4 regions of the Bacillus nitratireducens genome follow, and region 4 is predicted to be linked to each of the others. Evidence: riboswitches for the same ligand, from Rfam matches in the RefSeq annotation. Region 4 holds a riboswitch; each other region holds the start of a gene.
What was found. Region 4 has a riboswitch for S-adenosylmethionine ahead of Q3V31_RS23165 (sugar ABC transporter substrate-binding protein). Riboswitches for the same ligand answer to the same signal wherever they lie in the genome.
Positions count from the first base shown of each region.

Region 1: another riboswitch for S-adenosylmethionine. It lies ahead of Q3V31_RS04170 (YezD family protein); the one in region 4 lies ahead of Q3V31_RS23165 (sugar ABC transporter substrate-binding protein).
Region 2: another riboswitch for S-adenosylmethionine. It lies ahead of Q3V31_RS23750 (cyclase family protein); the one in region 4 lies ahead of Q3V31_RS23165 (sugar ABC transporter substrate-binding protein).
Region 3: another riboswitch for S-adenosylmethionine. It lies ahead of Q3V31_RS17630 (ECF-type riboflavin transporter substrate-binding protein); the one in region 4 lies ahead of Q3V31_RS23165 (sugar ABC transporter substrate-binding protein).

Region 1 covers NZ_JAUMJO010000001.1:786,647-794,140, forward strand. Annotated here, with positions in the region: gene Q3V31_RS04130 (NAD(P)-binding protein) at 1-497, opposite strand, end outside; gene Q3V31_RS04135 (sirohydrochlorin chelatase) at 472-1,224, opposite strand; gene cobA (uroporphyrinogen-III C-methyltransferase) at 1,226-2,002, opposite strand; gene Q3V31_RS04145 (DUF3906 family protein) at 2,087-2,287, opposite strand; gene Q3V31_RS04150 (nitrite/sulfite reductase) at 2,297-3,919, opposite strand; gene cysC (adenylyl-sulfate kinase) at 3,931-4,524, opposite strand; gene sat (sulfate adenylyltransferase) at 4,537-5,673, opposite strand; gene Q3V31_RS04165 (phosphoadenylyl-sulfate reductase) at 5,713-6,417, opposite strand; gene Q3V31_RS04170 (YezD family protein) at 6,505-6,648, opposite strand; SAM riboswitch class I at 6,721-6,829, opposite strand; gene lysA (diaminopimelate decarboxylase) at 6,947-7,494, opposite strand, start outside.
Region 2 covers NZ_JAUMJO010000007.1:74,502-81,995, reverse strand. Annotated here, with positions in the region: gene Q3V31_RS23760 (nucleotidyltransferase domain-containing protein) at 1-281, opposite strand, end outside; gene Q3V31_RS23755 (PRK06851 family protein) at 393-1,502, opposite strand; SAM riboswitch class I at 1,651-1,763, shown strand; gene Q3V31_RS23750 (cyclase family protein) at 1,849-2,481, shown strand; gene Q3V31_RS23745 (hypothetical protein) at 2,507-2,890, opposite strand; gene Q3V31_RS23740 (ATP-binding protein) at 3,120-4,346, opposite strand; gene Q3V31_RS23735 (S-adenosylmethionine decarboxylase related protein) at 4,492-5,757, opposite strand; gene Q3V31_RS23730 (LSm family protein) at 6,002-6,670, opposite strand; gene Q3V31_RS23725 (hypothetical protein) at 6,849-7,292, opposite strand; gene Q3V31_RS23720 (LSm family protein) at 7,314-7,494, opposite strand, start outside.
Region 3 covers NZ_JAUMJO010000004.1:392,670-400,163, reverse strand. Annotated here, with positions in the region: gene Q3V31_RS17650 (sensor histidine kinase) at 1-104, shown strand, start outside; gene Q3V31_RS17645 (YjcZ family sporulation protein) at 208-306, opposite strand; gene Q3V31_RS17640 (energy-coupling factor transporter transmembrane component T family protein) at 442-1,242, opposite strand; gene Q3V31_RS17635 (ABC transporter ATP-binding protein) at 1,235-2,935, opposite strand; gene Q3V31_RS17630 (ECF-type riboflavin transporter substrate-binding protein) at 2,946-3,494, opposite strand; SAM riboswitch class I at 3,634-3,749, opposite strand; gene Q3V31_RS17625 (aspartate/glutamate racemase family protein) at 3,900-4,583, shown strand; gene Q3V31_RS17620 (macrolide family glycosyltransferase) at 4,633-5,811, opposite strand; partial or broken gene lepB (signal peptidase I) at 6,067-6,356, opposite strand; gene Q3V31_RS17610 (peptidoglycan D,D-transpeptidase FtsI family protein) at 6,434-7,494, opposite strand, start outside.
Region 4 covers NZ_JAUMJO010000006.1:237,862-245,355, forward strand. Annotated here, with positions in the region: gene Q3V31_RS23150 (L,D-transpeptidase) at 1-120, opposite strand, end outside; gene Q3V31_RS23155 (SDR family oxidoreductase) at 189-1,055, opposite strand; gene Q3V31_RS23160 (NCS2 family permease) at 1,280-2,581, shown strand; SAM riboswitch class I at 2,674-2,779, shown strand; gene Q3V31_RS23165 (sugar ABC transporter substrate-binding protein) at 2,867-3,979, shown strand; gene Q3V31_RS23170 (sugar ABC transporter ATP-binding protein) at 3,976-5,463, shown strand; gene Q3V31_RS23175 (ABC transporter permease) at 5,447-6,442, shown strand; gene Q3V31_RS23180 (hypothetical protein) at 6,470-6,742, opposite strand; gene Q3V31_RS23185 (hypothetical protein) at 6,791-6,994, opposite strand; gene Q3V31_RS23190 (patatin-like phospholipase family protein) at 7,122-7,494, opposite strand, start outside.

The DNA.
Region 1 (7,494 bases), on a different contig from region 4:
TGTAATTCTTTCACTTTTATTCTAACTTCATATAAAAAATCAAGATATGATTCATAGTTCTCATCATATTTATTTGCAATATCATCACGAATTTTTTTTGCAAGTTTCGGACTAGCCCCTCCAGTAGAAACAGCTACATTAAGCAATCCGCGATGAATTGCCGCCGGAAAATGAACATTTCCACTTTCCGGATTCGTAATAACATTTACCAATTGATTTGCCGAGGCATCTTCAGCAATTTGTTCATTTAGTACCGAATCGCTAGTCGCTGCAACTACTAAAAAAGCATCGTCGATATCGCTTTTCTCATACTCCCTTTGATACCAACGAATTTGCTTTTCTTCTACAAGTTTTACTAAATTCGCATCTAATTCTGTACTTATCACAATTATATCCGCGCCTTGTTTTAGTAAGGGAACAATTTTAAACCCTGCTACTTTCCCTCCACCAATGACAACTACACGTTTCTTATCAACTCGCACTGTAAGTGGATACATATTGTTCTCCCTCCAATATTCCCTCTGTTTTCTGAATTAACATCTCTCGAAACGCTTCATTCTTCCCTAAATATGGACTTATTTTTATCTCTTCCAACTCATATTGACGCACTTCTTTCTCAACATGTTTCATAAGTAAGCCTGTAAACAATAAATAAGGTAGTACAACAACGCTCTTTTCTTTTCGTTCTACAACTTCCCTCAATTTCTCCTCAAACTTTGGCTCCGCAGCTGCTAAATAACAAATTTCCACCTCTTTAATGTTCTCTTCTTTTTGAAATAAAGAAGAGATCCACTTCATGTCTTGTAAAGTTTCCGGATCACTGCTTCCTCTTGCAACGAGCAAAAGTGTTACTTCTTCTTCATAGTCTTTAATGCCACTTCCGTTATATACCGCTTTTACAAGCACTTCTGATACACCAAATGGATTACCATACACTATTTTGATACCCGGATATTCCTCGTTTAACTTTCGTAATTCAAGCGGAATATCTTTCTTTACATGTCCTGCCGCTAATAAAAAAACAGGAATAGCGACAATCTCTGTAGCACCACGCTTCACACATGTACGAAATCCTTCTTCAATAGAAGGACTCGCTAGCTCTAAAAAACAAACTTCTTGAATATTTGCCTCTACACGGTTCATACATGACGTAATAAATGCAACCGCTTCTTCTTTTGCTGCTTTCAAACGACTTCCATGACATATATACAAAACAGCCTTCATTTTACAATACTCCACTTACTGGATATGCATTTTCCGCTTGTTTCTCAAACCAATGTATCTTTTCTCGAAAACGGACAACTTCTCCAATAATAATCATACTTGGATTTTGAATTTTTTCTTTTTTAGCAACATCTATAATTGTTCCTAACGTCCCTGTAACAGTACGCTGCATAGATGTCGTCCCCCACTCAATGATAGCGGCAGGTGTACTTAGATCTTTTCCATGTTTTATAAGTTGTTCACATATATAAGGTAAATTACTAACCCCCATATAGACCGCTAATGTATCCACACCTTTCGCTAAACTTTCCCACTTCACTTCCTCTTCAGCACCTTCTTTCCGATGCCCTGTCACAATAGCAAAACTTGCACTTGCATCGCGGTGCGTTACTGGAATTCCAGCGTAAGCAGGAGCAGCTATCCCAGCTGAAATACCAGGAATAATTTCAAATGGGATACTTTGCTTCGCTAACGCTTCAGCTTCTTCTCCACCTCTTCCAAATACAAATGGATCTCCGCCCTTAAGTCTCGTTACAACTTTTCCTTTTTTCGCATATTTAATAAGAAATGTGTTAATTGTCTCTTGCTTCATCGTGTGATAATTTGGGAGTTTCCCGCAATAAATTAAATCCGCTTCAGGCTTTGCATAAGAAAGCAATTCTTTATTTACGAGACGATCGTACAAAATAACATCCGCCTTCTCGATGCATCTCAACCCTTTAACAGTAATTAAATCCGGATCACCAGGACCCGCCCCAACGATATAAACCTTCCCCATCATCTCTCCTCATTTCTACTATAAAATGAAACTTCCACTCTTCATCACGAATGGAAGTTACTATTATTTCGTATTACATGTTCTCTACTCATGAATAACAAATGCCGCTCCTTTTCGAATCTTCTTTTTTTCAAACAAAGAAATCTCTTTCACTTCTGGTAACGGTAAAAAATGTTTTTCAAGCTCAATTTCCGCAAGCTTAAATGCCTGTTCTTCACTCTGAGCAACGACAACAATTGGAACAATACTGTTTACTAATACAGCTTCAAATCGATATAAGTCCATATTGCCCTCCTAAGACGCTATTACTTCTTCTAATACACGATTTAGTACAATTTGTAATTCTTCCACTCCAACACGTCCGACGAAATCATAAAACGTTTCGGCTAGTAGTTTATTCTTTTGGAAATAATTCAAAAATGATACGAGAACATCAGGCAAATCTTCTCCATCTATTTTCCCTTTTAACTTTTCGTTATATGCTCCTCCGTCTAATAGCGTTCCGCCTACATATATTTCAAACGCCTCAACGATTCCCTTTTCCTTCGTTTTCAGTTTTATCCCTTGCAAACCAATATCAGCAATTTGACGTTGACCACATGAGTTCGGGCATCCTACCATATGAATTCGAACTGGAACATCGAGTGCGATTTGTGTATCTAAGTACTCTGCGATTTTACGTAATCTTTCTTTCGTTTCTACTAACGCAAGATTGCAATACTCAATACCAGTACATGAAACCGCATGACCGATAAACGATTTCGGATTTGCTGAAATTGCTTCAAACAACGGTTCACTTAATAATCCTGCAACATTTTCTGGCGGAACATTCGGAATAATGAAGTTTTGTGAGTTACAAGTACGAATTTGCCCGTTTCCATATTGCTTTGCAATTCTAGCAATCTCAAACATTTCTTCTGCATGTAAACGCCCTACCGGCACATTAAAACCGACATATTTTAACCCTTCTTGTTTTTGATCTTGGACGCCATAAAAGTATCCTGCATTCCATCCTTTGAGTGCACTTTCCCCTTTACTTTGCAATGTTCCTGTATACTCTATTAGTTTCTCTTTAAATTTCTCCGCACCCCAGTCAGCAACAAGAAATTTCAAACGTGCTAAATGACGCTTTTCACGATATCCAAAATCACGGAATATAGTAGCAATTGCAATTGCTATCCCCTTCACTTCTTCTGGTAAAACGAATACATCTAATTCTTCCGCTAAGTATGGACGAGCTGATAATCCTCCGCCTATTTTTATATGAAACCCAACCTTTTTCTCACCATTTATTTCTTTCGTAGCAGGTGTAAACGCCACACAGTTAATCTCTGCATTTGCTGAATTATAAATGTTAGAACTAATAGACATTTTGAATTTACGTGGTAGATTAGAAAACTCTTCATTATGTTGGAAGTAATCGTATATTTCTTTAACAATCGATGTTGTATCAAATAGTTCATTTCCATCAATTCCAGCAAGTGGATTTCCCGTAATATTACGCGTAATATCACCGCATGCCCCCGCTGAAGATAAACCAACTCTAGCTAGCCTCTTAAAAATATCCGGAATTTGCCCAATTTCTAACCAATGAAACTGAATCGCCTGTCTTGTCGTAATATCTAACACATCACGCCCATAATCTTTAGCAATGGAAGCCAGCACCTCTGCCTGCGCATTTGTAATAATTCCAGAAGGAATGTTGACACGCATCATAAAATAGCCCGCTTCTTTTGGTCTTTGCAAATACAATCCCGCCCATTTAAAAGCGTCCCACTCTTCTTTCGGAATAGATTCAAATCCATTCTCCGCATAGTAAGGAATATCATTAAAGATTTCTAATCCGTCTTTCTCTAATTTCCTTTTCTCTGTTTGATTTAATTTTTCATTATTAGCCCACACTTTTTCATAACTCATCTTTTATCCCCCTATATGAAACTACGCTCTTGTAAGTACTTCACAATTTGTTCTGCACATTCTTCAATAGAATACTTGTGCGTTTCTACAATTAATTCTGCTTGTTTTGGTTCCTCATACGGTGAATCGATACCTGTAAACTCTTTAATATCACCTTTTCTTGCCTTTTTATAAAGTCCTTTCGGATCGCGTTTCTCACACTCTTCAATTGGACATTTTACAAACACTTCTATAAACTCATCCGCTATCAAAAGGTCTCTAACTTGTTTTCGGTCTACTCGAAATGGTGAAATAAACGCTGTAAGGACAACAGTTCCTTGATCAACAAATAGCTTCGCCACTTCACCAATACGTCTTATATTTTCCATACGATCACTTTCAGAAAAACCTAAATCTTTATTTAAACCTTGGCGAATATTATCCCCATCTAGCACATAATTTCCGATATTCTTTTCAAACAGTTTACGAGCAACCGCATTCGCTACTGTAGATTTACCCGAAGCAGATAAACCAGTAAACCAAACTACAAAACTGTGATGCCCATTCTTCACTCTTCTCTCATCTTTTGAAACAGAAGCTGTATGCCAAGTAATATTCGTATCCATCTCATTCTCTCCCTATTCTGTTACTACTTCTTTTTTCAGACCTTTAATTAGCACTTCCACTACTTCTTTACGACTAAATGTACTTGGCGGAATCTCACCATTCCTTAACATTTCTCGTACTTTCGTACCTGATAAGATGACACGGTCTTCTTTTCCATGCGGACACGTTTTCGTTGAAGCCATCGCTTCACATTTCGTACAGTAAAAACTATGTTCAAAAAATAGCGGCGTAATTCCTAACTCTTCTACTGTAAAGTTCGTAAAAATTTCTTGTGCTTCATAAGTCCCATAATAATCTCCTACTCCTGCATGATCGCGCCCTACAATAAAGTGGGTACAACCAAAGTTCTTTCTTACTAGTGCATGAAATATCGCTTCCCTTGGTCCTGCGTAACGCATTGCTGCAGGAAATACGCCTAAAAAGACACGGTTTTTCGGATAATAGTTTTGAAGCAGTGCTTCATAGCTTTCCATCCTTACATCAGCAGGAATATCATCTGACTTTGTTTCTCCAACGAGTGGATTTAAAAAGAGACCGTCTACAATTTCAAGAGCAGACTTTTGAATATACTCATGGGCACGATGTACTGGGTTTCTCGTTTGAAATCCGACTACTGTTTTCCAACCACGTTTTTTAAATTCTCCTCTCGTTTCAATTGGATCTAAATGATAAGAAGGAAATGGATTATTCCCAAAACGTTTTGTAAGAATAATAGCTCCTCCAACGTAAACATTTGGTCGTTCATATAATTTCTTCACTCCTGGATGGGCCTCATCCGTCGTTTTATATACAAGTAACGCCTCTTTTTCTTTATCAGGTACAAAAATATCTTCTATTTGAATGACACCATATACATTTCCATCGTTAACAAGTTTTACTTCCTCTCCGGCTTTCAGACTTTTTGCTACTTCTTCTGTTACAGGTAATGTAATCGGTATACTCCACACGCTACCATTTGCTAAACGAAGCTTTTCTACGACTGAATCATAATCTTGCTTTCCTAAAAATCCTGTAAGTGGACTATATCCTCCTGTCGCCAGAAGTTCTAAATCACTAAGCGCAATTTTGTCTAGCTCAATTTCTTTTACAATGTTCGATATGTCATATGTTTCATCAATACGGTTTACTAATTCATTTGTTGTACTCATCTTTTTATATCCCTTCTTAGCTTTATTTCAAAATCTATCTTATTGAAAATGAAGGCCACACTCTGTCTTCATTTTCCCCGACCATCTTCCATCTCTTGAGTCACCACCATCTCCTACAGGTAATGTACATTTCTCACACCCAATACTTGGATATCCAACATCATGCAATTGATTATACGGCAAGTTATATTTGTATACATATCGCCAAACTTCTTTCCACGTCCAATGAATGAGTGGACAAACTTTAATAGATTGAAAACGATGATCTTGATTTATAAACTTTGTATGCTTACGCGTTTCTGATTGTTCCCTTCTTAAGCCCGATATCCACGCTTTTTCCGCTGCTAATGATTTTTCTAACGGTAAAATTTTTCTAATCTTACAGCAAAGATTCGGATTACTTTCCCATAACTTCTCACCATGCAACTTCGCTTGTTCATCAAGTGTAAGTTCCGGCTGTTTTTCCATAATATTTAATGAAGGAAATCGTTCTCGCACTTTTTGAATTAATTCATACGTTTCTTGAAAATGAACATTTGTATCCAAAAATACAACTTTAGCAGATGGATTTACTTGGTTTATAAGGTGCAGTAATACCATACCTTCTACTCCAAAGCTACATGCGTATACAATCTCATCCTTATACTCTTTATAAGCCCAACTTAATACTGACAGAGCGCCTTTCGTTTCATCTTCTTCAGAAAATGAAACACTATTTTCTTTCCACGTTTCGTACGTCAACATATTTTTTCCCCCTGTAAAAGCAAAAAGACGGCTTTAACCTATTAAAAATAGATTAAAACCGCCTCTAGTTTTTCTAGTCAGCGCTTTTTACTTTAAACGTACTTTTTCACTTTTTTCTAATTGAATCACTTTTCCATCTTGCACAACAATTGTAATTGAGCCATATTTCATATCAGCAAGCATCGCTTGAATTTTCTCAGATACTTCATCAAAATGTTCCCGTACACTCACGCGAACAGCCCCCCTTTTTATTCATAAAAAAAATCTTTCCCATTTCGAAAAGACTGTTCGGTAATATATTTTACCTTATCTTTCAAAATGGACTCCATTTTGCTGGATTTAGCACCTTGCTTTCTATAAGCAGGTTGCCGAGCTTCGTAGGGCCAGTTCCCTCAGCTTCTCTTGATAAGCTTTGTATTTGTATTTTATCACAATTCTGATTTTTTTCAATCCTAGTTTTCCGATATATTTAATTATTTTTATTTTTTTAAAAGGAGTTGCCTTTACTAGACAACTCCTTCTTTCTCATTCACACCAGCTCTTTAATACGTATGCGATCGTTCCCAATGATATTTTCATATGTTTCACGTTCTACGACAATTTGTGACGTCCCGCCTTTTGCAAAGACGACAGCTGGTCTACGAATACGATTATAATTATTCGCCATCGAGTACCCATATGCCCCCGTACAAGAAATTGCTAGTAAATCAGAAGAAGCAACTTGCGGTAAGTTAATATCCCAAATCAGCATATCTCCACTTTCACAGCATTTCCCAGCAATCGAAACGAGTTCTTCATTTTCATCATTCCCTCGATTCGCCAACATCGCCTCATAACGGGCTCCATATAGAGCTGGTCTTAAATTATCTGTCATCCCACCATCGACTGAAACATACTTCCGAATACCAGGAATCTCTTTCACCGATCCGACTGTATAAATTGTTGTTCCAGCATCACCTACGATACTACGGCCTGGTTCAATCCATATTTCTGGAAGCGGGTATTCACATACTGTAAACTGCTCTCTTATCGTACTTGTTACAGCCTCCACATACGTTTCAAGTGTTAACGGTGTAT
Region 2 (7,494 bases), on a different contig from region 4:
TCAAGTAAAGCTGGATTTGACTTTGCGAATAGCTGCAAAGCCTTTTTAATATCCCAGCCACTTATATCTAAATCATCACTAATCGGATATTCAATTACATCTCGTTTATCATGAATTGATAAATACCATTCTACTGGATGTATATAAACAAACCTAACATCATAATCACTATCTTTCGATGGAAATCCCCAAGCACGACTCCCTGATTCCACTGCAAATAAAATTTTCACATCATTCTCTTGTTCAATTCTTTCTAGCTCTAATTCAATTCTCCCTCTCATTTCATACCATCCCCATTTTTTGATTATTTCCTTGGAAATTCGACAAATATATTACTAATTTTACTACATACTAAAATAACTGCCAGAAATTTTCTGACAGTTCAATAAAGCCTACTTTCTCTTTTCAATTACAGTAGCGGTAATTCGTTCAAACTCTTTTTGAATTTCCTCTTTATATGCATCCACTTTTGAAAAATCCATAGCAGCAATATAAATTCGTTCTAATTTATCACGAACTGATTTCGCTTTTGCCAAGAAAGACATCGCCTCATTCATTTTTGCCTTATATCGAATGGAAACGTCACGAATTTCTTTAGCATATTTTTCATCCGTCCCCGGTGTAACAATAAGAGCATACATATCTATAATCTCATCACCCACGCGACTCGGAAAATATTCATGTGGTGCGGTACTATCAAAAATTGCAAATCCTAATTCTCTTACAATAACCATATCAAGACTATTTGGATCAAATCCGCAATGATATACTTCAACTTCAAACCCTTTTTCTTCTGCTGCCTGCGCTAACTTTTTGAGCATTGTTGATTTTCCTGAGCCAGGGCGTCCTTTTATAAAATAACGATGTGGTAATCCTTCTGTTAAATTAGGAACGAAATCAACTGCTCCTTTCGGTGTAGCAGCTCCTAAAAACCGATGTTTCACAATCGATTGTTTCCCCTTTTTATCTGTAAATAATTTCTGAATCAACTGATCTGTTAGTTCATTTGCTTTGTTAAAATCAATATTATTAATATATATTTTCTCCCACTCATCGTGTATAACTAATGCCTCTTTAAAACATCCGTAAGCAGATTGGAAAGCCTTGCTCGCTTCTGATACAAATCGTTCAATTTCTAACTTCTGCTTTCTTAATTTATCTGAGTCCCAAGCAACTCCTAAATTAATATACTCTTCCACAACCCCTGGCATTTTGGGCTCAATAACATGCGGTGATGTTCCATCAACAATTCCTACTTTTAATTTTGGGATAATCACTCCATCAACTGACTTATTATCAGAAGAACAATGCAAAAGTTCAATATCATATCCTTTTTCAGCCCATTCACGACCTATTGCCTTTATTAAAGAAGATTTCCCAGTTCCTGGACCACCCTTTAAAATAAACAACCTGTCTAGCCCTTTTAAATTCTCTTCGTATAAATTATGAAATCCTCTAGCTGTATTTCCACCGGCATAATAATTCAATACATTACCTGTCACTGCACTCACTCCTTCGCAGCATTCTATTTACATAAGCTACAATATGCGAGCAACTTTATTTGGGTGAATACCTATTTTGTATTGCACTAAAAAAGGAAATGAATTACAATTTAAATATTAAAAAATCAAAATATTAAAACTAAATATTTCTTTATCAAGAGAGGCAGAGGGACCGGCCCTTTGAAGCCCAGCAACCTCAGTTTATACAAACTGAATAGGTGCTAATTCCTGCAAAATGCAATGCATTTTGCAAGATAAAACTTAACCATTGTGTGCAAAGCTCATCTTTCTTGATTATGAAAGATGAGTTTTTTATATTTTAAAACATATATTGGAGGTATTCAAAATGAAAGTAATCGACCTATCACAAACATTTGAAAACAATATGTCTCAATTTCCTGGAACACCAAAAATCCAACTAGAAGCAATTACAAACGTTGAAGAGACGGGCTATCAAGTTACAGATTTTCATTCTGTCGTTCATGTAGGTACACATTGCGATGCCCCTGCGCATTTCATTTCAGGTGCAACCACTATCGATCAATTACCCCTAAAGCAATTTGTAGGTGAGGCCGTTCTTATCGATGTAACTCATATTCAAGAGAGAAAGTTACCTAAGGAAGTATTGCATAATACCGATATAAAAGAAGATGATATTGTCATTTTCCATTCCAATCTATCTAATAAGTGGAATACAGCCGCTTATGAGAAAGAAGCGTTTTATCTTTCCGAAGAATTAGCTGAAGAACTGGTTCAATTAAAAGTAAAATCAGTTGGTTTAGATTTTATTTCTCCTGATGAGGTAACGACAGAAACATCGCCGGTTCATCACATATTACTAGGGAATAACATTTACTTAATTGAAAACTTAACAAATCTAGATGCTATTAAAGCGAAACGTTTCTTTTTCTCGGCAGCACCTTTAAAAATTAAAGATAGTGACGGTGCTTTCGCAAGAGCATTCGCTGTTATTTTTTAAACACGGCCTACAAAAAAAGCAAAGATCATTTTTGACCTTTGCTTTTATATTTTTTATTTAAGTTTAAAAAGAATTGTTCCACTCTTGGGCGTAACCAAGCTAAATAATCTTTATCTCTCTTCTTTGTACAAGCTATCTCTTCTCCATCCACCATTTCGACAAGTTCTAGCTCTAACAATTGCCTCGTAAATGCTACCATATTTACGTCTTCGGCCGGATACTCTTCTTTTAATTTCTCCTCTATTTCTCCCAATAAAAAGCCGTCACGCATCATTGCTAGTGCATCAATCCAAAGTGGCGGCATTTCATATGTCTCTCCTGTAATCGTATCTTTTACAATATAATTCTTTTGCTCTTTTCGAAATTGAATTGTGTGTAAACATACAGTTGAATTTAATGTTAATTCCATCATACCACCCCTTTCATCATATCTGCATAGAAAAAAGGATGCGCGTGCACCCCTTCTTTTCTTTTCATAACACTACCAAACCGTTACACGAGCTAAAAGCTCTATGTCGATATTTTCCTCCATTATAAACGAAGTGTTTTATAAAAAAAACCCTTCTTGAAACATTTTATAAAATGTTTATATTTACACAACAAGAACACTTTTCTGAAAAATAATTTCGTCTAATGTACTACACTGTTGGTAAATAAATTTCCACTTTCGTTCCTACGCCCATACTACTTTGAATCGCGATACTCCCTTGATGTTCTTCAATAATTTTATATGTAATCATTAGTCCAAGGCCTGTACCATTCTCCTTTGTTGTGTAAAAAGCTTTTCCGATCTTTTCTATTTTCTCATTTTCTATCCCCAAACCTTGATCTTCAATAGAAATACACAAATTCTCTCCAGCTTTTTTATATGCACGAATCTGAATATCTCCACCCTTTGGCATCGATTCTATTCCATTTTTGATAATGTTTAATAACACTTGTTTTAATTGTTTATCATCACCATTTATAACGGGTAAATTTCCATCTACTTGCAAATGAAATTTCACTTTATATTGAGTCGCATAACTTTCCATTAACTGTACAACATATAAAAGGATTTCCCGTATATTACACCATTCATAATTTGTTGGTTTCGGTTTTCCTAATAACATCAATTCACTAACAAACTCATTAATTCTCTCAATTTCTTGCAGCATAATCTCATAACTCATCGTATCTTCAAGATTTCTTTCCTTTTGAATTTGTGTAAATCCTTTTAAAGCTGTTAATGGGTTTCGAATTTCATGAGCAATTGTTGTAGACATAGTCCCAATAACAGCTAAATTTTCGGTCTCTTTCATATTGCTCATCATCTCAACAACTGTTCTTACATAAGACTGGAAACGTTTTAACAGAGAATGTGAAATAATACAAAAGAATACACATAAAACAAGCGGAATCACAACTTTTATATCTTGCAATAACAGCGTGAAAAATACATATTTTCCAATTACACTACAGGAAACAAAATAAAAATATTTTCTATTCACGAAAATCGGTGCAAATAAAATTAAAAATATTTCAACCATATTTCCATTTTCAAAAACACGATCACTGTGTAAATAAATCATTAAGTTAGTAATAAGGTCAATAAGCATGTACCCAATTAAAAATAAATATTTTACAAAATATACATAGCCTTGTTTTTGAAGGTATATCGAAATAGGAAATAAGGATATTACTAATATATATACGCCTATTCCCATACCACCTTCTGGCCACCCTATCCTTGCTTCATTAATATTCATAGCGGGATAAACGAAATAATAGATAATGTCATATGAAAAGAATATAATATAGAATAATAATATAAATACTTTTAAAGCTTCTCTTTCTTCATAAATCAAGCTCCTGTATTTGTTCATATAAAAACTCCTCTTGATCAATACCAACAAATATTTCAAATGTTATCCCTTTAAATTATAATTATGAAATTGCTTTCAGGGCAATATTAACCTTCTAATGCTAAAAAGGAAGGAGATATACACCTCCTTCCTTTTTAGTCACATTTTATATCATTCTTACCCTATCATGTAGTAATCCATCTGTAAAATCATTATGCCCTACTACAAAATCCTTCATATATAAATTTAAATATTCCCCATACTTACTTTCAGTATTTAATAATAATTCTTCTACATAATAAGCACCTTGTCCAAAAGCATCTAACAGTAAACTACATAAGCCAGCATAAATTCCACACCCTACTTGGAAGTAAGTCCCATTTGTTTTATATTTTTGAAAAACTTGGCTACTATTCATTACATTATACATGTATGTCTCGCCATTTTCATAAACGAGTAACACACCGACTAAATCTTCTCCTACAATATCTTCTTCTGCTGGATTAAATACTTTACGATTCCAATTCCATAAATCTTCTACTTTATCTAAGTTCTGTCTAATTAAGTTTGTTGTATACTCATTGATCCGATAAAGAAAACCAACTTCCATATTAAAAGATTTCCCTAAAATTAAAACTTCTTCATGCGGCATTAAGCAACCGTAAAATTCTTTTTCACCTAACTTTACCTTATACTCTGAAGCATATACATCCTCATAAAAGTAAAGTGGACGATGATGACTCATATACATAGGATAACTCCATATCGCTTCATCAAGAAAACGCTCTACTGCCCATGATGCATAAAGTGTATGAGGTTTTATTAGCCCTTTATCATTCAAAAACGAAGTATCATGTTCTACAATATAGCATGCTCGTGGCTTTTCATTTGGACGTTCTTTCATAAGTTCAACAACCATCCATTGAACAACACCAGGATTCATACCTGAGCCTATAATCGCTCTTGTATTTGTAAATGTTTCTTTCTCCTTCTCAAACCTCGTATACCTTTCCGTAAGCTGAAAACCAAGTAAACTATCGTCTTGATCTACTGCCTCATTTTCCAAAGCCGAATTAATGTAACAAATACCAAGGTCATTACAACAACTCAGTACCCTAATCGTATCTGCGCCTGAAACATCAATAACAACCTTCGTTCCTTTTTCTTTTAAATGTTGTTTAAATTTGACTACATCTTGAAGATTTATTTCATATAAAAAAAATTGCTCTTTCAAATTTGGAAACAACTCATCATAATAACTTTTATCTTTTTGTTTTATATCCACCAAATGAAAATTCACATTCTTTATGACGTCATAAATTGGATCTTTTTCATTTACTACCGCTTGATTCAAAATTGCTAACACTGCTTTTGCTGCTCCACCAGCACTGCCAAGCAACGTAATCGAAAACGAATTTGGAAACTGCTCCACAAATAAAACCCCTTTAATAAATTAGTTGAGCAGCACTTACTCAAAAAGTGAATTGAATACAACAAAAAGTAGCTCGTACATCTTTTTTTATAATGTAGTACAAGGTTACCTCTTTATAAGTAAAAACAGGAACATACTTATATATTCAATTCACTTCCCCCCTCATATCCAAATAACGGTAAAAAAATAAGCTCGACCTTTTCTTCCACATATATAAAAGAAAAAGCCAGCCCTTTAAACTAGCTTACGGACAATGGACAGATTTCACATGTTGAATATTCACATACATTTTTGCGTCACGTGCTTTTAATATTTCAATATGTCCTTCATCAATTTTCGCCATCTTTCCGATTTTGTTATATTCCTCACCTAAATCAAAAACCATAATTTTCCCAGCCATTTTAATAAGCTGTTCTTCAAATGTTCTAGCTAAAGTAATATTTAATGGATTTACGGGGAGTTCATTTTTGTTGAGGGAATAAGGTACTTGGTTCTCTTTATAAGGAATTAACCATTTCAAATGCTTTAAAGATATATATACCGTTTTATAAACCGGGCTATAAAAAACAATATAATCGTTCATTACACTTGTAACATAACCGTGTATTGGAGCATTTCCTGCCACATAAATTTCTGTAAAAATCCCTTTAGATGTGCTTAATACTTTCCTCAAAGAAATTGAAGGTGATTCTCTCTTAATTACAGAGTCCACATCTGGTTTTAATATTTCTTCATCATGCCCTCTCAAAAATTTATAATATTGGACATGGTATAAAGATATATACACATAGTCTTGTCCATTGTAAAGAACTACAATATCATTTCCTACATCAATTAATATACCTCTAAACCTTTTTTCACCGATTAATTTAACGTATATATTTTCCCCAATGTTCTTGTTTAACTCATTCATCTATATCCTCCTTTCTATGAAATTGCGCTTTTCTGTCTTCCATTTCAAAAAAATAATCAGGGGCAATGTTCTGTCTTTTAATAGTAAGAATTCTTTTTCATATACCGCGAAATTATTGCAGCGAAATATGAAATCGTTCTTCACTTTCAATCATAATGCCCCTCTTATTTATTAAACATTATTCTTCTTCATTCTTTTTACTTTTAACTACTTGACTCACACTCTTAATATGAGAATTAATTACATAAATGACCTCATCACCGTTTACTAGTGTAATACTTCCATCATGTATATCACTTAATAAACCTTCCACACACTCTGGTCCACCACGATTAATCTTTATCCATTTATACTTCAAGTCATTTAATACATCTAAAAAAGTATCTTCATCAGCATAGAAACATGAACCATATTCTCCTTGTGCTTCTTTCACTTTCCTGACTAGACTCTTCACATGTTTCAGCTGATAATACACTAATTCTCCATGGGGTAATTGTAGTGTAAGATAATCTTTTCCTAACAATAACAGTACACCTACTCGACTTTCCGGTCCGCGAAGATTTACTTTTACATTCTCACCGACTAAACCTTTGATTTGATCACAGCTTACTACACTCTTCAAGTTCATACCCTCCTTTCTGTATTATCTTCCTCTACTTGATTGTCTTAGTGCACGAGCTCGACTTGAATTATTGCTGTTTTCATTACTTTTCTCATCGCTACTCTCATCACTACTCTCATCGCTCTCTCCACTTACTGGTGCATTATAATTAACACTTTTAATATGAGATAGTGCAATTAATACAACTTCTTCTTTTATAATT
Region 3 (7,494 bases), on a different contig from region 4:
CGATGCGAGGCACATTGAAAATCCAAAGTGTTATCAATAAAGGAACTACCTTAACTATCACTTTACCTAAATGCAATAATGAGGAGATTTCGTATAATAAATGAAAAAGGAGCTATTAAGCTCCTTTTTCATTTATTTCGATACAAAACGTATCTACTATGTTTTTTTAGTTTACATTTAGAAGAGACTAATTAGAAATTAGTACCCTTAGCTCCAACAGCTACATCCAACAATAATTAATAAAATAAATAACACAACTAATAAAGCGAAACCTCCACCAAAACCACAAGAACCACCGAAACTCATATTTTCTCCTCCTTTTGGTTTGAAAACTAATAGGTAGTTGATCATTTTAACTGGTTCGTATTATACAGTATGTGTATCTCCTTTTTTTGAGCATGTCTTCATAAAAATTAGTAAAAGCACTCTATTGAGAGCGCTTTAAAATGGGTACCAGAAACTTTGGAATACATTCAGCTTTAAGTAAACTGCAATAACCAAAATGATAATACCAACAAAAAGTGTGATGTAATCCTCCTTTTGTGCGTTCTTTGCATAGTACCACGTTCGTTTATCCTTTTTTCCAAAACCTCTTAAATCCATTGCATTTGAAACAGTATCAATCCTTTCTAATGAATGAATAATAAGTGGCCAAAAAATTAAAACACGGTTTTTCATACGAATCCACAAGCTCGCTTCTCCTTTTTCAAAAGGTACGCCTCTTGCTTCCTGTGCGTGTCTAATGATTATATATTCAGATTGAATGCTTGGTATATAACGTAGTGCAATATTTATTGCATATGTAATTTTATAAGGAACAGCAAATTTATTTAAGCTGCTCACAAATTCACTTGGATGAGTTGTATAAATAAAAAGAAGTGTAAATGGTAATAACGTAAAATATTTCAATGAAAGTGTAGCTGCATAAAATAAAGTTTCATATGTAATTGTTGCATAACCTATATAAAAAAAAGAGGTATACGATCCCGTTAATTCCGATCCATGGGTGGGCGTAATGAAAAGAATCATAACGGAATTTAATAAACTAAATGTAAATATAACGCTGAAAATAACTATAATTTTACGCAATTGAATTTTTGCAATTAAGAGGCCGCTACATCCAATAATAAATAAAATTAGCAATATACGAAAATCAAAAAATAAAAAAGTAAGTGTCATACAAAATATAAATAAAGATAATTTAATTGCACCATCCATACGATAAAAATACGTATTATGCATATTCCTCCCTCCTATTAGCCTCAATGTAAAGTTTTACAAATGTTTCTGGAGTTGAAATTCCACTTAATTTAGCTAGTTTTATTAATGAAATCTCCCGTAGATTAGCTCTTTGTAACACTCGTTGATCCCCTAAAACAGCAGATACAGTATTGTCCGCAATAATTTTCCCTTCATGCAGAACTACCGCTCGATCTGCATATTCTAAAGCAAGATTCATATCGTGTGTGATAATAATAAAGGATATGCCCCTTTCAGCCAGTTTTCTAATAAACGACATAAACTGTTTGTAATGGTAATAATCTTGTCCAGCCGTCGGCTCATCTAATACAATAAGTTTTGGGTTTGTTATAAGTACAGATGCAATAGTAAGCCTCTTTTTTTGTCCATAGCTTAATGCCTGAATTGGCCAGTTACGAAATGGATATAATCCACAAATTCTTAAAGGTTTTTCGACTCTTGTCTCAATCTTATCTTTAGAAACCTTTTTTAATTTTAATGAGTATGAAACCTCTTCTAAAACAGTAGGCTGTGTAATCATTTGATTTGGGTTTTGCATAACGTAAGAAATAATTTCCCCGCGTTTACGAATAGACCAAGAATTTATATTTTCTCCATCAAATGTTATTCTCCCATTCTTTGTTTTATTTATTCCTATAAGAGTATGAGCTAATGTCGATTTCCCTGCTCCATTATGACCCAATAACGCTATTATTTCTCCCTCTCCTATTGAAAGGTTGATATCTTCTAAGGCTGTATGTTTGTTATTGTACGTATAAGATAAATTTTCTATCTTGCATAAGGCTTTTTTAATATATTTGTTTTTTGATGAATCTTGCTTCTGCATCCAGTTCTTTAATAGGCTATGAACGTCTTCATTACGAAGATTTTTAATTGGAAATGCCCTAACATTGTTACTGTCAAAATTTAATTTCTTTAGCGCCTCTATATAAATAGGTTCTCTTAGTCCGATATTTGGTAATATATTAGAATTTAAAATACTATCTGGTGAACCAATGGCAATAACTTCTCCCTCATCTATTAAAATAATTTTATCTAAATCAAGGTTTAAAATTTCTTCTATTCGATGTTCAATAATTACAATTGTTTTATTATATTTCTCATTTATATCTTTAATGAGTTCTATTGTATTCAAACTACATGCAGGATCCAAATTAGCTAACGGTTCATCAAATAATAATATACCTGCATTTGTCGTTAGCAGACCTGCAAGAGAGACTGTCTGTTTTTGACCTCCTGATAATTCATGCGGACTTTGTGTATGAAAGTCCTGCATGCTTACCTTTTTTAAAGAATCCGTAACAATCTTTCTCATTTCTATTTGATTTACACAATCGTTTTCTAATGCAAATGCTACATCCTCTTCGACAGTAAGGCCTATAAATTGTGAATCTTGATCTTGTAATATTGTCCCTACGTGTTTACTCTGTTCAAAAACACTACCTTTTCTCGGATCCTTTCCAGCTATTAAAATGTTACCGGTACTTATCCCTTCGTAAGAAAATGGGATTAGTCCATTTATACAATGAGCTAATGTTGACTTACCTGAACCACTTCGTCCAGCGATAAGTACCTTTTCCCCAGGATATATTTGAAATGTAATATTTTTTAAAGTAGGCTGCGTGGCATGCCTATATTGAAAGGTAAATTGTTCAAAAGAAATAATTGGTTGCATGTATTCATCCCTACTTTTCAATTTTTAAATGTGTATGTTTCTTATTTGATTTCGCTAAGCCGATCGTGATTGGTAAGCCAAGAACTAAAAATACGATAACGTCTGCAATTGTTGCGCCTAGTACTTGTATAACTATTTTGTCAAACGGTTCTCCCATCACAATAATATCGAATGCCCCAGCAAATATAATAGCAATGACAATACCGATTAACCCTGTAATTGCAAAATAAGAAATATCACGGTTATTATACGTTCCATGTTTTACACTAAAACCAACTCTTTTTTGTATGAGTCCCATTGCAAAACCAATAATACCTGAACTAATAACCCATCCCCACCAAATACCCCAACCAGCGATCGTATCTGTAACGGAATGACCGATGAGTCCTATTAAAAGTCCTGCTACTGGGCCAAATAATGCTCCAAAAACGGTTAAAATAGCCAATGCGGGTTTAATAAATGTATTCGGTGCGATAGAAAATCCCCAAAGCCCTAATACCCCGTATAAAGCTGCTCCAATTCCAATAGCTACTACTAGCTTTGTCGTTAATTTGTTCATTACAATTCCCCTCTCGTATTATTCAACTTTTAATACTCTATATTTATTTTGAAAATGAATTATGCATCGACACTTCCTTTCTATACAACAAAAAATGACCTCTTAAATAAGAGGTCATTTTCTTTCACGTACAAGAATCCCCTTATCTTTCAAAAAACACATAGTGTCCTCTGCGGAATTAGCACCTTCCTATGTAATTACATAGGGGTTGCTGAGGTTTCATAGGGCCGTTCCCTCTACCTCTCTGGATAAGTATGTATTTGTAATCTGTATTATGGCACTAACAACAAATAATTTCAATACTTTTCTTACTATTTTTATTTTTCGATAAATAGTTCATTTAAATCATTGTATTCTTATCGGAATTGTGAAATAATGAATTCAAAATTGTTACGGGAGGAATGCATGATGAAAGTAATTGGCTTAATTGGCGGACTAAGTTGGGAATCAACATCATTGTACTATAAACATATTAATACACTTACTCTCTCTAAATATAATCAAAATGCGAAGCTTGTTTTATATAGCATGGACTTTGGGGAGGTAACTACATTATTGCAAAACCATCAATATGAAGAAGTGAAAAATGAATTAGTCACGGTAGCAAAAAAGGTAGAAAACTCAGGAGCTGAATGTTTACTAATGTGTTCTAATACTGTACATCTATTTGCTGAGGAAGTAGAACAAGCAATATCAATCCCACTTCTTCATATCGGTGATGTAAGTGCTAAAGAAATGGTAGAACAGAATATAAAACGGATCGGATTATTAGGAACGAAACAAACGATGGAACAAGATTTTTATACATCACGACTAGCAAAATATAAAATTGAGACAATTATCCCAAATGACGAAGAAAGAACTTTTATCCATCACGTCATATTAAATGAATTAAGTAGAGGAATTATTTCAGAAACATCAAAAGAAAAACTAATACAAATTACCAATTCATTAATTCAAAATGGTGCGGAAGGAATATTACTAGGCTGTACTGAAATACCATTGCTTATTTCCAAAAATGACCTTTCTGTTCCTGTTTTTGATACTGCTTTTTTACATGCAAATACTGCTGTACAATTTGCTGGATAATAATATAAAAGCATACAGGTAGAGCCTCTATGCTTTTATATTGTCCGAACTATTTATTTAAAAGAGCATCAATGACTGCAATGGCTCTTTTGGAACCACCACACTCTAAAAAACTTTCATTCAATTTTCGAATGCCATGTCTATACTTTTCATTTGAAAGAACATCTGTTACTGCCTTTTTTAAAGTTTGCACATTAACATGCTCTTTCAATAATCTATGTGCTGCCTCAAGCTCAGTTAATCTTTGCGCTATCATAGGTTGATCTTTATCATGCGGTATTATCACAAATGGGACATTATAATGGATTGCATCGTGCACACTATTCATTCCACCATGTGTAATAAAAACATCTGCTTCACTTAATATTTCTGATTGAGGTACGTAAGGGGTTATAATAAAGTTGTCTGGCGATTGCTTAATTTTTGAAATATCATTTCTATCACCGATCGCCATTACTACAATCCCTTCGAAATTTAAAAAAGCATCAATACAAGTATTAAAAAATGGTTCGAGCCCTTCGAGAAGTGTTCCCATTGAAATATAAATAACTTTCTTTTTTGAAAGCAATTCAAGTGGAAACTTTACATTTGTTTTGCGCTTTATAATACTCGGTCCAATAAAAATATTGTTTTCTCCGAACGAATCGCTATTAGGTTGAAAATAACGACTTGTATACACGAGACTAATATCTCCCTTATTATGCATAAATTGAAGATTATTTTTGGGCTTTACTCCAAATTCATGTTCCATTTGATACAGTAACTTTTCAGAGAGTTCATCGGGTTGGAATTGTATTTCTGCATTTGGATGAAAAGGCAAGGTTTCCAATAATACTGGTGGAATTAAAAATATAGGAGAGGAAACTATGCCTGGAACTTGTAAATATTCCTTTACTAACTCTCCAGCACCAAATATATCATAAACTACGAAATCAAAATTAATGCTTTTACATAATCGTTTCGTAATTTCTAATATGTATAAAGAAGTTTGAACATGTACATGAAAGAAAGATTTTAATCCATATGAAGTTTCATTATCAATAGAAATCTCCTTTAATAAATCCGGATGAGTATGTACAATAGCTCCCAAAACTTCAAGCCTTTCCTTAAAGCTTTCCGTTGTAATATAGTGTACGTTATCACCTCTTTCAGTATAGGCCTTTACTAAACTTAATGTAGGATTTACATGTCCCTCTGCAGGAAAATTAACTATTAAAATATTCATCATTTATTTCTCACTCCTTACAATTCAATGTTCTCTTATTAATCGTACTGTTATTATTACAAGCAACCTTCCCTTAATAGTCCCAATATACTTACTACTTTAGGTTGATAAATAATTATCAGACATCGGAAAAGGCATCTACATAAGTAGATGCCTAACTGTGATAAGGAGTGTTCTGTGAGGTTAGGATAAGCTTTTCTGCTTGTCCTATGCTATCAATATATGAATTATTTTATAAAACGTGAATAGTTAATAGAATTATTTTAACCATTTTATTTGATCAAATGGATAATATACCATTTTTACTTTACCTATTATATGTGACTCATCAATTAGTCCAAGCGTATTCCTACTATCTTTACTATGATTTCGATTTTCAACTAACACAAATAATTTATGCGTGGGAACTTTCATTTCTCTACAGTTTGAAAAATCGAAATTCCTTCTACCATACAAAATAAAAATGACTTATTAATAAAAATAATTCCTATTATAATTAAAATATAGCTACATATTTTTCTCCAATCTTTTAGAATCAATTGCTTTATATATACCTCATTTCTAATCTATTCGTATGTAAAAAACGCCTCTAGTTCATATAATTGCTAGAGACGTTTCGTATATTTTAATTCTCTTTAGAGTCATCTATTTTTGGTACTTCGCCAGCTAATCGCTTATTTTTTAAATCAAAATAAGCATCTAAAACTTCTTTTCCAATATCAGAGTTAATACCAGACTTATCATCTATAACCCATGGTACTACAACGGAAAATGCTACTTCTGGATCATCATATGGCGCATATCCTGCTAATGTTAAATTATAGCATTCTCTACGATCGCCTTTCTCATTTCTCCCAATATCACTTTCTCCACCGTATACAGTCTGTGCAGTTCCTGTTTTGCCAGCTGGTTTATATGGTGCTTTTTGGAACGCCCTTACTCCCGTTCCATCCCCTTCTTGGAATACTCTTCTAAATCCTTCTTTTACTTGATTGATATATTCTTCTTTCATATCAATTCTATTTAAAACAACGGGCTCTATTGCATGCACCACTTTACCGATTTCATCCTTTTGAGCGGTTTGCTCTCTAACCTCTTGAACAATTTGTGGCTTCATTCGATATCCACCGTTTGCGATTGTTGAAATATACTGTACAAGCTGAAGCGGTGTATACGTGTCATACTGGCCAATTGAGTAGTCTAATAAAAAACCTGGCTGGTTATCTTTTTTACCAATTTGTCCAGCCGTTTCATTCGGTAAATCGATGCCTGTTGGAACACCTAATCCAAATTGCCTGAAATAATACCTCATTTCATCAAAGTATTCCTGTTTAATATTTAATGAACTATTTTTCACATAATCCACACCTGCAATTTTTAATGCTGTATTAAACATATAAACGTTTGAAGAAACTTGTAACGCTCTTAAATCATCTATATTTCCAAACTCTTTCCAAGACTTCTTCTCCTTAGTACCTTTAAACTTCATAGGTGCATCATAAAAATAAGTACCTGGTGTTATAGCTTTCGTTTCGAAACCAGTCAATATTGTTGCACCTTTAACAGTTGATCCAAGCTCATATGAACTTGTCATTGTACCTAAAGCATAATCTTCAATCTCTGTTTTCCCGTCTTTTTCTACTAACTTTTTCCCTGCCATTGATAATACTTGACCATTTTTCGGAT
Region 4 (7,494 bases):
TTCTTCAAAGAAAGACAACTGATTCGTCGTAAGGTTCACTAAAATTAAATGATCTGTATTAGCAAAAGCGCTAGCTGGTAGGCAGAAAAATAGGATTACGATAAACAATACTTTCTTCATCTAAATCCTCCCTAGCACTAGTATCATAATAAATGCAATTAGCTTTACTTTGCTCTTATAAATGAAAACTATCCATTTACAATAACGCCCCCATTTACATGTATCATCTGCCCTGTTACATATGCCGAATCATTAGACGCCAAATATACATACGCAGGCGCTAATTCATACGGCTGACCAGGTCTTTGCATAGGAACATTGCTCCCGAACTGTGATACTTTTTTCTCATCAAAACTTGATGGAATAAGCGGTGTCCAAATTGGACCTGGTGCAACACCATTTACACGAATCCCTTTTTGTACTAATGATTGAGATAGCGACCTTGTAAACGCGACAATTGCTCCTTTCGTTGCAGAATAATCAATCAACGTTTCATTTCCTTCATACGCAACGATAGATGCTGTATTTATAATTACATCCCCCTGCTTTAAATGGGATAGCGCTGCTTTTGCAACATGAAAATAAGAGAAAATATTAATACGGAATGTCGTTTCTAGCTGTTCCGCTGTAATATACTCTAGTCCTTGCTGCGGATATTGCTGTGCGACGTTATTCACAAGAACATTTAAACTGCCCAACTGCCGGACGGTCTCTTCCACAATATCTTTACAATGTTGTTCACAACTCAAATCCCCTGGCAGTAATACACAATTCACGCCTTCTTTTTCAACAAGTTTTTTCGTCTCATTTGCATCTTCATCCTCATCTAAATAAGCAATCGCAATATTTGCTCCCTCTTTTGCAAAGGCGATGGACACAGCTCGTCCAATCCCGCTATCTCCCCCTGTAATTAATATATTCTTTCCTTTTAATTTTTCGCTTCCTTTATAATTTGGATCTTCAAACTTTGGAAGAGGACTCATTAACGATTCAATACCAGGCTGTTTATTTTGATGTTGTGCTGGCATTGTTAAAAAGTTTTTTTGCTGCGGCATAACTTTCTTCAACTCCTTTCCCCTTATCATGTGCACAATATTAAAAACTACTTACACATGAGAAAACCACAATTCCCACTCGTTTTTACGGCTAATATTCAAATTTAAGACATAAAATATGGATTGTTCTAAAGTTTTTATGCAAAACTATTGCAAAAAAGTCAAAAAACGAATATTATATATAACTGTTGTGAAAATTATTCGTAAAAAGAAAGGATGTTTATATGTTTAACCTTTCAAAACATAAAACTTCTATTAAAACTGAAATTATGGCAGGTATTATTACCTTTTTAACAATGGCATATATCATTGTCGTAAACCCTGTTATCCTTGGGGATGCAGGCGTTCCATTTGAACAAGCATTTACAGCTACTATTATCGCCGCTGTTGTCGGAACATTATTTATGGCAATCTTTACAAACTTACCAATCGCAATTGCACCAGGTATGGGATTAAATGCTTACTTCTCTTACTCTGTTGTAAAAGCTCATGAAGGCATGACTTTCGCAATTGCATTCTCTGCTGTATTCGTAGCAGGTATGATTTTAATTTTGTTATCATTCACATCTTTCCGTACGAAATTAATGGAAGTAATTCCTGAAAACTTAAAACATGCACTTACTGCTGGTATTGGTCTTTTTATTGCTTTTATCGGTTTGCGATTAACAGGCATTGTTACTAAAAATGATGCAAACTTAGTTGGACTTGGCGATCTTCACTCTGCTCCAGTTCTACTAGCATTAGCTGGTCTTGGAATTACAATTATCCTTATGTCTTTAAATATAAACGGGGCACTATTTATCGGAATGTTACTAACTGGTATTATCGCTTATTTCACAGGGCAATTAACGTTCTCAAATGGCGTTACGTCAATGCCTGGATTACCAGAAGGCATTATCGTTTCAAACCCAATTACTGCTGTATCTGATGTAATTAACTACGGATTATACGGCGTTGTGTTCTCATTCTTCCTTGTTACATTATTTGATACAACAGGAACATTACTTGGTGTAGCACAACAAGGTGGATTTATAAAAGACGGAAAGCTTCCAAAAGCAGGACGAGCTCTTCTATCTGACTCATTCTCAGCAACAATTGGAGCTATGTTCGGAACAACACCATCAACAGCTTACATTGAATCTTCTGCTGGTGTTGCAGCTGGTGGCCGTACTGGTTTAACAACTGTTACAGTAGCTGTTCTGTTTGCATTAGCAGCATTCTTCGGACCGTTAGTGAGCGCTGTTTCTGGCGTTTCAGCTATTACAGCACCATCATTAATTATCGTTGGTAGTCTTATGATGGGTTCAGTTCGCCACATCGATTGGGATACGTTCGATGAAGCATTCCCAGCATTTTTAGTAATCTTAAGCATGCCACTTACATCAAGTATTTCAACAGGTATTGCACTTGGATTTATTTCATACCCACTTATGAAAATGGCAAAAGGACAATTCCGTGCTGTTCACCCACTTGTGTATTTATTCGGAATCTTGTTCGCTTATCAATTAGTTTTCTTACCACATTAAAATCCCTCATAAAGAGGGATTTTTTATTTACAAAAAAACATTTGACAACAGCATACACTTATGGAATAATTCGAAATAGTTAAATATTCGATGTCTTATCAAGAGCAGGTGGAGGGATGAGCCCTACGAAGCCCGGCAACCGACCCATTTATGGGCACGGTGCTAATTCTTACAACACATTGTGTTGAAAGATAAGAGTAATATGATAAGACGTCTTTTCTATATGAAAAGACGTTTTTATTTTCACTCCCTCCTCTCTTTTCTTAATTTAGGAGGGATTTTTTTATGAAAAAATTATGTTCCACCGTACTCATTATTCTCTTACTCGCATTAACAGCTTGCACAAATGAACAAGATGCTATCTCTTCACAAAAGCAACAAACGGTGAAGAAAGAAACTACTACAGCAGCAAATCATTTACAAACAGAAATTCCAAGCCAAGTAAAAAAGCCATTAAAAATCGCATTAATTATGCAAATGTCCATCGGAACTTTTTCCTCTCAATATATTGAGGGTGTCAAAAAACAAGTCGAGCTATTCGGCGGCAGTGTGCAAGTCTACAATTCTGATAATGATTTAGCAAAAATGGCAGCAAATCTAGATACTGCTATTAATTCAAAAGTTGATGGTATTTTAATTGATCACGGTCGCTCTGAAGCACTAAAACCCGGAGTAGAAAAAGCATTACAAACGAATATTCCTGTAGTTGCATTTGATAACGATCTACGCTTACCGGGTGTAACGATTATTGATCAAGATGATTATAGTCTTGCATGGAAATCATTAAAAACGTTAGCGGAAGATCTGAATGGACAAGGGAATATCGCCGTCGTATGGGTTGGCGGATTTGCCCCAATGGAACGTCGCAATATTATCATTGATGCTTTTTATAAACGTTATCCAAATATAAAAGAAGTTGCACGCTTTGGTACCGCTAGTAATAACACACCACTTGATACGCAAACACAAGTAGAAGCTTTACTAAAAAAATATCCGAAAAAAGGTGATTTACAAGCTATTTTCGCTTCGTGGGATGAGTTTGCTAAGGGGGCCGTCAAAGCACTCGAACAAGCTGGTCGTACAGATATAAAAGTATACAGCATTGACTTAAGTAATGAAGATTTACAACTCATGCAAAAAGAAAATTCACCTTGGACTGCTACGGCTGCAACCGATCCAGCTGAAGTCGGTAAAGTTCAAGTGCGTTTCTTATACAAGAAAATCGCTGGTGAACAAACGCCAGATATTTATTCACTAGAACCTTATTTAGTAAAGAAAAATAGTTTGCCACAAGAAAATATAAAGATGGATCAATTATCAAAACATATAAACGGTTGGGGAGACTCGAAAGATGCATATTCACCTTGGATGAAAAAATTAGAGAAGGAGAAAAAATGATGACATTCTCTCTTCAAAACATTACACATTCTTATCACATCTCTACCCCTGTACTAGAAAATGTTTCTATTAACATACAAAAAGGAAAAGTTCACGCTTTACTAGGAATGAATGGTGCAGGAAAAAGTACTTTAATAAAAATAGCAACTGGTGAAATTCAACCAATTTCTGGAAATATAAAAATTGATAATCAGTCTATTTCCTTTACTTCACCACGCGATGCAAAAAAGCATGGTATTTCTTTCGTGACACAAGAAGTGGATCACGGACTTATTCCTGGATTATCTGTATTAGAAAATGTACTAATCGATCATTTAGCAATGCAAAATAAAGTACTATTTTCAAAGTCAAAGTTAGTCTCACTCGCTAAACAACATTTGCAAATTGTACAGGCTGATTTAAATGTTTCGGAAGATGTTTCAAACTGCTCATTACATGAAAAACAATTACTTCTTATCGCAAGAGCTTTATCCAACAATACAAATTATCTTTTATTAGATGAGCCTACTTCTTCTCTTGGACCGAAAGAAGTTGAAACCTTCGGGCAACTATTAAAAGATTTAACATTGAAAGGAATTGGCATCATCTTAATTTCTCATCGTTTATCAGAGATTCGAAATTTCGCGGATGATGTAACCGTATTACATAACGGTAAAGTTGCACTTTCTGAAGCGATTACAAAGGTTACAGATCAACAAATTGTGGAAGCGATGACTGGAAAACAACTTACACTTCCTATTAATACAGCACCAAAACGAGGGAACGAAGAATTATTTAAAGTACAAGAACTTCCATTACACAAAGACCATTCTCCCCTTTCTCTCACCGTACGGAAAGGTGAAACTGTTGTGATATACGGATTAATTGGCAGTGGCAAAACAACACTTGCTGAAACGTTATTTGGTACTCGTCATACTTATCACGCAGAAATAGATGGTCAAACAATAACAATTAAAACACCGCGAGATGCGATTAAAGCAAAGATCGCACTTGTACCAGAGGAAAGAAGAAAACAAGGCGTATTTCTTTCGGAAGATATTATAAGCCACACTAATTTACACCAATCAGGTTGGAGACGAAAGCAAACCGAAGTAAATAATGCTACTACAGCAATTTCTTCTTTCAGCATTTCACCCAATGACCCAAAAGCATTTATTCATTCACTTAGCGGTGGAAACCAGCAAAAAGTCTCCATTGCAAAGTGGCATGGATTCAAACCAAATCTATTTCTTTTGGACGAGCCAACTAAAGGTGTAGACATAGCTGCAAAACAAGACATTTTTCAATTCATTCGTAACATTACAGAAAACGGAAGTTCCGTAATTTACTTCACAGGAGAACAAGATGAAGCACTACATATCGCTGATCGCATTCTTATAATGGCAAACGGAGAATTTGTAGGTGAATACTTACCAGACGAACTATCTCCTGAACAGCTTTTACATTTATCTGAAGGGAGTTATTCCATTGAATCTCGTTCATAAAACCAAAACTAAGAAACTATATTTACCTACTCATCTTTTTTATCAATTTAGTACGATTGCTATCATTATAGGTGTTACAATTTTCTTCTCTATCGTCAACGATTCTTTTTTAACATACAACAATATTAGTGATATTTTACGTTCCATTTCTATCGTAACGTTACTTGCAATTGGTGTTACCTTTACATTAATTGTAGATGGATTTGATTTATCAGTCGGCTCTACCGCTAGTTTAGCAACCATTGCCACTGCTTCCTGTCTCGTTTTATATCGACAAGAACTATTAGTCACACTCCTTGTTCCTATTCTTTGTGGGCTATTAGTTGGATTATTAAATGCACTACTCGTTATCCGAATTAAACTACCAGATTTACTAGCTACATTAAGTATCATGTATATCGTGAATGGACTACACTTAACATTTTCAAAAGGATCTTCTATTTATGAAGGAATGTCTGGTGCCAAAGGACATTTTATTCCATCCTTTTTATTTATCGGCCAAGGTTCTGTGTTAGGAATTCCAGTCCCTGTCATTATCATGCTTATCGTCGTTTTAATTGCATATGTATTTTTAGAAAAAACAACGTACGGTCGTTTCTTTTATATGACAGGTGGGAATCGGGAAGCTGCTAGACTAGCTGGTATTCCTACTGATCGTTACCGTGTATATGCTTATATGATTAGCGGTTTACTTGCCTCTATTGGCGGTATTATTCTATGTAGCCGCGTTGGAACAGGACAAGTTTCAGCTGGCGCCCCATTATTAATGGATGCAGTTGCAGCTGCCTATATCGGTTATGCAATGTTCGGTGCTAAGAAACCAAATGTCATCGGAACATTTCTTGGTTCCGTATTAATTGGAATCATATTAAACGGCCTTACAATGATGAACGTTCCTTATTATGCACAAGATATCATTAAAGGCAGTATTTTAATTGCAGCTTTAGCCTTTTCATTTATTAAAAAGAAGCGTAAATAAAAAAGTAGCGCATCGAATTCCGATGCGCTACTTTCCTTTTGCAACAATCACACGAACTACTTTCAACGCAAAAAGCAAAAGACCGTTCGCTATTGCTGTAACACCTAAGAATATTGCTATCATAAGCTCTCTCATTCCGTTATTAAATACAAAAATAATAGAAGAAATGAAAGCCAAAATAAACAATATGAACGCTGGTATATATTTAATAAAAGGCTTCTCAAATGATCTTTTAGAAAGAAGAAATGTAATTAACAATGTCATAATAAAAACAAAATATACCGCAAATAAAAAAATCATATGAAAGCCTCCTCTACGACCAAACTACTTAAAAGAGGTTAGAAACCTTTAATATTTCTCATTTACCTGCAATTCTTTACTATACTTTTGAATGAACACTGATGAAATAACCATTACCATTCCTATACTAAAACCAATAAGCTGATCTAATAACATTTCATCATGAATGAACCAGCGCAGTAGAAATACGCCACCAAAAATAAGCAACATAGTAAATCCAGTATGTCTAAGCCCTTTATATACATTTTCCATATGTATCACCTCTCTACATACTTTTATCCATATTATACCATGACCTAAAAATGTATATAACCAACATTCGGTATTGAAACCAATAATAAAAAAGGCTGCAGAGAACTCCATCTCCACAGCCTAATACTTATTTTTGCAAAAACGCCTGTAAATCTGCAAATTGTCTCTTTGCATCCTCATAGCCTTGCTCATATAAACTTTGTAGTTTTGTCGCATCTTTTTCCATACGATCTACTTGAAGCGGCACTTCTGGGCGAATAACAAATAAATTACCCGCCTGCTCTTCTTTTTCAATGTAGTGAAGTGTTTCATTATACACTTCATAACGAGTTAGCATCGTATTAACAAGGTTCGGATATTTTTTATAAGCTTTCGCTGCAACCCAGCCAAATTTTGATTTTTTCTTTGCGTAACCATAATTTCTCGTCAAAATAACGACTGATTTTCTAAATCCATCCTCCTGTGCTTTACGGACTGGAATCGGATCAGAAATCCCGCCA